DNA from 4 places in the Heyndrickxia sporothermodurans genome. Region 1 is predicted to be linked to each of the others. Evidence: riboswitches for the same ligand, from Rfam matches in the RefSeq annotation. Region 1 holds a riboswitch; each other region holds the start of a gene.
What was found. A riboswitch is a leader RNA that binds a small molecule or an ion and turns the genes downstream of it on or off. The one in region 1 is predicted to bind S-adenosylmethionine.

Region 1 (2,203 bases):
TCGGTAGGTCATCACCTTTATCGTGTGATCTCTTAAAAAATAGCATTCATGCCCATTAAATCGGACAGCTGAAATTCTTCTCATCGTTGTATTAGCATCATCATCAACATAAGATTGTTGAATATCTTCTATAATGTCTGTCTCAGATAACGGCGTCCACTCAATTTCCTTTTTTACGAAGGATTTCCCATTCGAACGGCGATCAATTTCGAATTTATCCATCGTTTTTTGGGTAAAAGCAATTTCTTCACCAAAACCATGTAAAACATGTTTTCTCTTTGCTTCTAGCTCAACCGGCTTCATAATTGGTGAGCCATAACCAACATCCACATAATATTGCCTCTGATCAAGCGTCACCATAATGGCTAAATGGCCCGGGTTTACCCTTACTAATGAACAAGTAAAGCCTAATTGGGATAATAGGCGAGAAAAATTCATGTTTAATGTATAGCATGTTCCTCCCCAACCCTTTTCCTTTAAGTTTTCTACAAAAACCTCGATTGGAGGAACATAGTTTGAATGCTTCTGAAAATAATGAAACTTACTGAAGGTTTCATAAGGAATTCGTGATAAATGTTGTTGTATCAACCGCTGCAAATAATTTAAGGATGGAGTTTCTTTTTCTAATTTTAAATAGTTTAAATAGTCCTCGATTGTTTGTTCCACATTTACCACTCTTTCATTATGCCATTAAGAAAGTATATCTTTTATTCATTCTCGCAAAAAGTGAAAAATCCTGCAATATGATTGAATCGTATGTTAGAAAAACTTAATATTAATCTATTTTTTATTTCTTTATATATTTATAGACATAGGAAATAAGGAATTTGTTTCATTCTTTTTTATTTATTGAATCCCCTCTTTTATATCCGGCCAATGTCTGGAATTTTTTGTTATAAAAAATTAAATTGACTTTTCTCATGCATTTGTGTAATTTAAATAAATAAGATGTAACGTTAATTTCATATTGTATCTCTTATAAAGAGTAGCGGAGGGACTGGCCCTATGAAGCTCGGCAACCTTTCATGATGATCATGAATCGGTGCTAAATCCTGCAAAACACTTGTTTTGAAAGATAAGAGAGGACGATTTCTTGTATGATGAGGCCTCTTTTAAATTGAGTGGCCTCTTTTATTTGTTCTTTTCTAAAAGGTCGTTGCTTTTCTGCAGCGGAAAGGAACGGTCCATTCTCAAAAAACTAACTTTACGAAAACAGCCTTTATTTTTAAGGAATGAAGAAAATCATGGAATATTCCATCATCATATCCAATTATTCTTATAAGAATAATAAATATATTGTTTAGATTTAACTGAAAAAGTGGTCATTGTACAGGATATTGCGAATGTCGTTGTTTTTTTAGCATCAGCATTTTCCGACTATATAACCGGGCAAGGAATTAACGTAACAGGTGGAATGACAATGAACTAAGGAGGAATTAATGTGACAAAACAACAAGAAAAAAAAGGAAGTCTTCTCGCACTATTACCATTATTAATTTTTGTACTTCTTTTTATCGGAACGGGAGTTCTTGCAAATGATTTTTCCAAAATGCCTTTAAGTGTGGCGGTCATTATCGCGGCTACAGTCGCATTATTAATGAACAGGAAGGAATCATTAACTAAAAAGATTGATATCTTTTGTAAAGGGGCTGGACATTCAAATATTATTTTAATGTGTGTCATCTTTGTTTTAGCCGGAGCTTTTGCCGGTGTTGCCAAGGAAATGGGAGCGGTTGAATCAACGGTCAATCTCGGATTAACCTTGCTTCCTGCAAATTTATTAATGGTGGGACTTTTCATTATCGGTTGCTTTATCTCTACCTCGATGGGAACTTCTATGGGTACCGTTGTCGCATTGGCGCCAATTGGGTTGGGGATTGCCACACAAACAGATATCCCTACAGCATTAGCTATGGCCACCGTTGTTGGCGGAGCGATGTTTGGCGATAATCTTTCAATGATTTCAGACACAACGATTGCTGCTGTGCGAACACAAGAAACACAAATGAAGGATAAATTTAAAGTGAATTTCTTTATCGTTTTGCCTGGTGCCATTGTTACAGCCATCCTTCTTGGAATCATCACCCTTGGAAATCATGCAAGTGTTGCCGGCGATCATCCGTATGAATTGGTAAAAGTTTTACCTTATGTAGCTGTCTTAGTCGCCGCTCTACTCGGAGTCAATGTTTTAATTGTACTGCTG
Region 2 (2,203 bases), on a different contig from region 1:
TGACTAGCTTCTTTTATTCTATCTTTAATTCTATTAGAATCTTCTAGGTCCGGGAATTTTGACGTAATTAATCCAAGTACAACGGTCAGGTCACCCCGTGTAAAACTTTTTAATGGTTCAAAATCGCCTGAACGATTATCATCATATTCAAGGAAAAGTCCATCGACGTTTAAGTTTGCAAAAATGGCATCAGAAATCGTATGATATCCGCCGCTTGTAATAAAGGTAGAGCGGAAGTTTCCTCTGCAAATATGCATCGTAATCAACATATCATCAGGCTTCTGTGAAATCGCATCATTTAAACAACGTACTCTCGTATCAATGATGTCTTGTACATCCATTCCAAGTTTTTCAACAACTGCTTTGATTCGCTCTTCCGAAACAAAATCAATCCACGAAGTATCATCTAATTGCAAATATCGGCAGCCGGCATCATAGAATGCTTGAATGGCTTTTTGATAGGCAACAACAGTATCACGATAGAACTGCTCTGTATCGCCATTATAATATTCATCCCCTTGAATTCTAGTGAATAACATATTTGGACTTGGTATAGAAAACTTGGCGACTTGGCTGCCATCCCCATACTTTTCTACGGCATCTTTTAAAAACTTAAAGTGTTCGAGCATATAATGATTGTGGAATTCTATTTTATCGACTATTTTAATCGCATTATTTTTCGGCTGCGATCCTTTAAAGTTATTAATATATTCCGCTTCAAACAGTTCAACACCCTTTAAACCCGCTAAAAAATCTAAATGCCAATAGGAACGTCGAAATTCCCCATCAGTAATTGATTTAAGTCCAACCTCAATTTCCGTTTGCACAAGTTTCTCGATTTCTTTATCTTCTACAGCCTTTAATGCAGCTTTATCGATTTCTCCATTTGCAAAAGCTTTCCTCGCTTCTTTAATCGGCTCCGTTCTAAGAAAACTGCCCACATGATCAGCTTTAAATGGAGCTTTCGTCAATGTCTTTGTCATAAAATATATCCCCTCTCACTCAAAATAAAAAACCCTCTTCACATAAATAAGAAGAGGGGTAATTTCCATAATCGGATCTCTTCTTATCTTCAAGCTTTTCGCTTCTGGAATTGGCACAGTACTTCGAAAAGTCTGCTGCCGAGGCTTCAAAGGGCCAGTCCCTCCACCTCTCTAGATAAGAATATTCAAAACTATTTAACTACAAGTTAAATTACACTTGTTTTGCTGTTCTGTCAATAATTTGTTTTACAAAATATATTGAAATAATATAAGAGAAAAGTCTAGTAAAAGGAATTTGCCCTTTTTTAACGAACTTTAATTATCAAGGTAAGTAAAAATTAAACGCCCAGAGTGTTCCGAGCGTTTAAATATTTTATAAACTAATATTAGCTTTCCTCTTTTGAAAATCAACCTCACGATAATAGGCATCTTTCACAAGCACATTTGGACCCACACATTGAACCGCTGGACAATGGCAATTCAATGATTTCGCCAAAGGTGTTGCCATCCATTTTTCATATAAAGCTGGAAGAGCATCATGTTGAATATTTCCAAGTGGCGGTGTATCACCAAAATCAGTAACAATAACATCCCCAGTGAAAATATTTACATTTAATCGTGAACGTCCATCAGGATCATTTCGCACAGTCACATTTTTACTCGAATACAGCCTCTTCAGTAAGGTTAAATCTTCTTCATTCGGACTGCATGGATAGAAAGGCAAAGTTCCAAATAACATCCAAGTATTTTCATCGCGAATGTCAAGCAAATGATGAATTGCTTCGCGTGTTTGTTCAAGTGACAGCACTTCTAAATTCGCAGCAAAATCACTTGGATACATTGGATGAACCTCGTGACGAGCACATTTCATTTCCTCGACAATTTGTCGGTGAATATGTTCTAAATGTGGAAGTGTGCGCTTATTTAACATTGTTTCTGCAGAAACCATGACACCTTTTTCAGAAAGAAGCCGACTGTTTTCAATCATTCGGTCAAATAACTTTTTTCGTTGTTCGCGCGTAGGCTTTCTAGCCATGTTAGCAAACCCACCATCAATGAAATCATCTACCGTTCCCCAGTTATGAGAAATATGTAAGACATCTAAATATGGAGCAATTAATAAGTAGCGATCGGGGTCAAGGGTTAAGTTTGAATTAATTTGTGTTCGGATGCCGTTTTGATGGGCATACTTAAGTAATGGAAGAACATAATTTTCTACC
Region 3 (2,203 bases), on a different contig from region 1:
AAAGCACGTCAAAAAGTAGTGAATCTCGGAAGTAATTTAAGTTCTTTTGAAGCTTGGCTAACTTGTCGCGGCATAAAAACATTAGCATTACGGATGGAACGTCAATCCGCAAATGCGAAACAATTGGCAGACGCACTCTATCAAAATTCAAATATCAAAAAAGTCTATTATCCCACCGATCTTTCCAGTAAAGGAAATGGGGCAATTGTCACAATTGAATTAGCTGACACATGTGACATCCATCGATTCTTTTCATCGTTGGGCTGGGTGAAAATTGTACCTACGTTAGCCGGAGTTGAAACGACCGTATCCTATCCGTTAGGCACATCCCACCGAGCACTTTCACTCGAAGAACAGCAGAACATAGGAATCAACCAACAAGTTGTTCGTATTTCGATTGGAATTGAGGATGCTGAGGATATCATTAAGCAATTTGATGAAGCCATTAAAGCATCGGTTTAAATGATATCGCTTTTTCTGAAGGATTGTTACTTTTAACAAAGCGCAGAGTGGATTGGAGCGGAAGGAACCTGACTCCTGCGGGATATAGAGAAAAGGTCGAGACCCCACAGGCGCTAGCGCCGAGGAGGCTCGACTTCCTCCCCGCGGAAAGGAACGGTCACCGTCTATTCTTAGAAAAAATTTTTATAAAAAAAGGTTGACGAAGTAACAATTCGTCTACTATAATGCAAAACAAGAGCAATTTAAAATTTTCTAAAAAAACTAAATGAATCACTCTTATCGAGAGCGGCGGAGGGACTAGGCCCTTTGATGCCCGGCAACCTTCAAGCATTTTGCTTGAAAAGGTGCTAATTCCTACAGATCCTTTAAAGATCTGAAAGATAAGGGGAGGAACCTATTGATTAGCCCTCTTCTTATGAAGAGGGCTTTTTGCTTCCCTTCGTATATCCCACTTCAACGATCACACTTCAGGAATTTCTCGGCTCGCCTAGAGAAAAAATCAAAAACTTTGGAGGAATGTAAAATGACAAACGAACAATTTCAACCCGAAACATTATTACTACACGGAGGGCAAGAACCAGATCCAACAACAGGGTCACGTACAGTTCCTGTATATAAAACCACATCCTATGTATTTAAAGATACAGATCATGCACAAGGTTTATTTGCATTAGAACAGCAAGGATTCATTTATTCGCGAATCGGCAATCCAACTGTTGATGTGTTTGAACAGCGAATTGCCCTATTAGAAGGCGGAACTGCTGCTGTTGCATTGTCTTCAGGAATGGCTGCAATTGCTTTCTCCATTCTAAATATCGCTGGTGCAGGAGACGAAATCGTCGCTGCCGGAAATTTATACGGTGGAACATTTAATCTATTTTCTAATACCCTTCCGAAGTATGGAATTAACGTAAAATTCGTTGATGCAACAGACCCAGAAAATTTTAGAACCGCGATAACATCAAAAACAAAAGCAGTATTTGCTGAAATCATCGGTAACCCTAGCCTGCACGTTCTTGATGTAGAAGAAGTCGCGAAGGTTGCTCATGAAAATGGTGTTCCACTGATTATTGATAACACATTTGGTACTCCATACCTTTCAAACCCTATTAAATGGGGAGCAGATGTGGTCATCCATTCAGCTACAAAATGGATCGGCGGTCACGGAACAACGATTGGCGGTGTTGTAGTTGATGGTGGGAAATTCGACTGGAACAGTGACCGATTCCCGGATTTTAAAGAACCAGACCTAAGCTATCACGGTCTCCGTTATGGTGTTGATGTTCCACAAGCGGCGTTTGCAACAAAATTACGCGTACAAATTTTGCGAGATTTCGGTGCAAGTTTAAGTCCGGATAGTGCGTTCCTATTATTACAAGGTTTGGAAACATTACACTTGCGTGTACAAAAGCATGTTGAAAATGCGGGTAAAGTAGCACAATTTTTACAAAACCATCCTGCAGTTGCATGGGTTAATCATCCAAGTTTAGAAGAACATCCATCACATGAAAGAGCAGCTAAATACTTAAAAGGCGGCTTCGGATCGATTGTCAATTTCGGAATTAAAGGCGGCAGAGAAGCAGGGCGAAAAGTCATTGATAATATTCAATTATGGTCACACGTAGCGAATGTTGGAGATGCTAAATCTTTAATCATTCACCCAGCATCGACTACACATCAACAGTTAAGCGCCGAAGAATTAAAAGTTTCAGGTGTAACCGAAGAACTAATTCGCTTATCC
Region 4 (2,203 bases), on a different contig from region 1:
GGGGTAATTTTTGCTGCGATTGTTGCTATTCCGTTTGGAATCATCATTGCGCGATACCGCAGGCTTAGTACGTGGGTAATTTCACTTGCAAATATTATCCAAACGATTCCTGCCTTAGCGATGTTATCGGTCCTAATGTTAGTTATGGGGTTAGGAACAAATACAGTAGTCCTTTCATTATTTCTATATTCACTTTTGCCAATTTTAAAGAACACTTATACAGGAATTGTTAATGTCGATCAATTCTTGTTGGAGTCCGGAAAAGCGATGGGGATGACGAAATTTCAAATACTAAGAATGGTTGAGCTGCCACTTTCATTATCCGTTATTATGGCAGGTCTCAGAAACGCACTAGTTGTCGCAATTGGGATTGCAACAATCGGAACATTTGTCGGAGCAGGTGGACTAGGTGATATTATTGTCCGCGGTACGAATGTAACGAACGGTTCGTCCATAATATTGGCTGGAGCGATTCCGACTGCATTAATGGCAGTTGCTGCAGACTTTTTGATGGGCTGGCTGGAACGAATCCTATCTCCTGTGAAAAAGAAAAAAGAAGTAAAATTAGAAATGAAGGAAGCTGCATAATATGGAACAGAGGGTGTAGACCAACAACAAGACTTATAATTCAGATAAAAAAAGTCAGAATTAATCTTGACATATTAAATGTTCAAATATTATTATTAATACAATTAAATAATTCTTATCCAGAGAAGCCGAGGGACTGGCCCGAAGAAGCTTCAGCAACCTCTACTTAGGTAGAAAGGTGCTAATTCCAGCAAGCATTCGCTTGGAAGATAAGAGATGACGCATTGAGGAGTCCTCTTTTCTTTTTGAAAAGGGGACTTTTTGCTTGAAAAATTTTATAAGAAAGAAGGTTAGTGATATGAGTAAAGTAGTAATTTTATGTGGGAGCCCATCTGATAAGTCCAAAACAGATCTTGTGTTGAAACATGTTCAATTTTTATTAGAGAAAGAAGGGATTTCTGTTTCGTATGCTTCAGTTGTCGATTTCTCACCTTTAGATTTAGTAAATAGCCGTTATGACAGTCCGGATATTAATCATTTGGCACAAACGATTATAAATGCAGATGGCGTCATTATCGGATCACCTGTGTATAAAGCATCCTACACAGGTGTATTAAAGACATTAATTGATTTATTGCCTGAAAGAATACTTAAGGGAAAACCTGTTTTTCCTGTAATGGTAGGAGGCAGTGGTGCGCACTTACTCGCTCTAGATTATGCATTAAAACCACTCATAACAACATTAAAGGGAAATCCTTTACAAGGAATTTATATTTTAGAAAGTGCTATTGACAAATCCAATAAACGAAATCCTCTGACACATATTGAGTCGATTCAACGATTATCTGAGCAGGTTGACGGATTTGTTAAGTCGATTAAACAGCTCAAACAATTTACAGCGCAATCTTTGTAAAAAATTTAGGAGGTCTGAAAATGGTAAAAAAAAGAATCTATTTGAATGCTTTTGATATGAATTGTGCAGGTCATCAATCCCCTGGTTTATGGTCACACCCAGAAGATCGCTCCTCTACTTATAAAGATGCAGAATATTGGACTCATCTTGCGCAGGTCTTGGAAAAGGGTTGTTTTGATGCGATATTCTTAGCTGATGTGTTAGGTACTTATGATGTTTATCAAGGCTCAAGGGATCCTGCAGTTCGCCAAGGTGCACAAGTACCGGTAAACGATCCGGCATTTGTCGTTCCAATAATGGCTCAAGTAACAAAACATCTAGGATTTGGATTAACAGCTTCAACAAGCTACGAACATCCATATACGTTTGCCAGGAGAATCTCTACTTTAGATCATTTAACGAAAGGGCGTATCGGCTGGAATGTTGTTACCTCCTATTTAAATAGTGCTGCATTAAATATCGGCCTTGATAAACAGCTTAGTCATGATAATAGATACGATATTGCTGATGAATATATGGATGTTGTCTACAAATTATGGGAAGCGAGTTGGGAGGATGACGCCGTTATTGTAGATAAAGAGAAGGGGATCTATACGAATCCGAGTAAAGTTCATGATATTGAACACGAGGGTACGTATTATAAAGTTCCAGGTGCGCATTTATGTGAACCATCACCTCAAAGAACACCTGTTATCTTTCAAGCGGGTGCATCTTCTAGAGGCAGAAAATTTGCGGCAAAGCATGCAGAGCTAGTTTTCATTG

Region 2: it holds a riboswitch for S-adenosylmethionine, as region 1 does, so the genes downstream of both, B5V89_RS16485 (5-methyltetrahydropteroyltriglutamate--homocysteine S-methyltransferase) here and B5V89_RS20630 (SDR family oxidoreductase) in region 1, are expected to answer to the same signal.
Region 3: it holds a riboswitch for S-adenosylmethionine, as region 1 does, so the genes downstream of both, B5V89_RS01125 (O-acetylhomoserine aminocarboxypropyltransferase/cysteine synthase family protein) here and B5V89_RS20630 (SDR family oxidoreductase) in region 1, are expected to answer to the same signal.
Region 4: it holds a riboswitch for S-adenosylmethionine, as region 1 does, so the genes downstream of both, ssuE (NADPH-dependent FMN reductase) here and B5V89_RS20630 (SDR family oxidoreductase) in region 1, are expected to answer to the same signal.

The regions. Positions count from the first base shown of each region.
Region 1 is NZ_NAZB01000038.1:40,310-42,512, reverse strand. It holds gene B5V89_RS15185 (arylamine N-acetyltransferase) at 1-666, opposite strand, end outside; SAM riboswitch class I at 974-1,082, shown strand; gene B5V89_RS20630 (SDR family oxidoreductase) at 1,319-1,429, shown strand; gene B5V89_RS15175 (Na+/H+ antiporter NhaC family protein) at 1,442-2,203, shown strand, end outside.
Region 2 is NZ_NAZB01000049.1:1,753-3,955, forward strand. It holds gene B5V89_RS16485 (5-methyltetrahydropteroyltriglutamate--homocysteine S-methyltransferase) at 1-983, opposite strand, end outside; SAM riboswitch class I at 1,064-1,165, opposite strand; gene yfkAB (radical SAM/CxCxxxxC motif protein YfkAB) at 1,357-2,203, opposite strand, start outside.
Region 3 is NZ_NAZB01000007.1:14,519-16,721, reverse strand. It holds gene B5V89_RS01130 (trans-sulfuration enzyme family protein) at 1-462, shown strand, start outside; SAM riboswitch class I at 736-849, shown strand; gene B5V89_RS01125 (O-acetylhomoserine aminocarboxypropyltransferase/cysteine synthase family protein) at 986-2,203, shown strand, end outside.
Region 4 is NZ_NAZB01000050.1:10,699-12,901, forward strand. It holds gene B5V89_RS16700 (ABC transporter permease) at 1-588, shown strand, start outside; SAM riboswitch class I at 701-804, shown strand; gene ssuE (NADPH-dependent FMN reductase) at 887-1,441, shown strand; gene B5V89_RS16710 (LLM class flavin-dependent oxidoreductase) at 1,462-2,203, shown strand, end outside.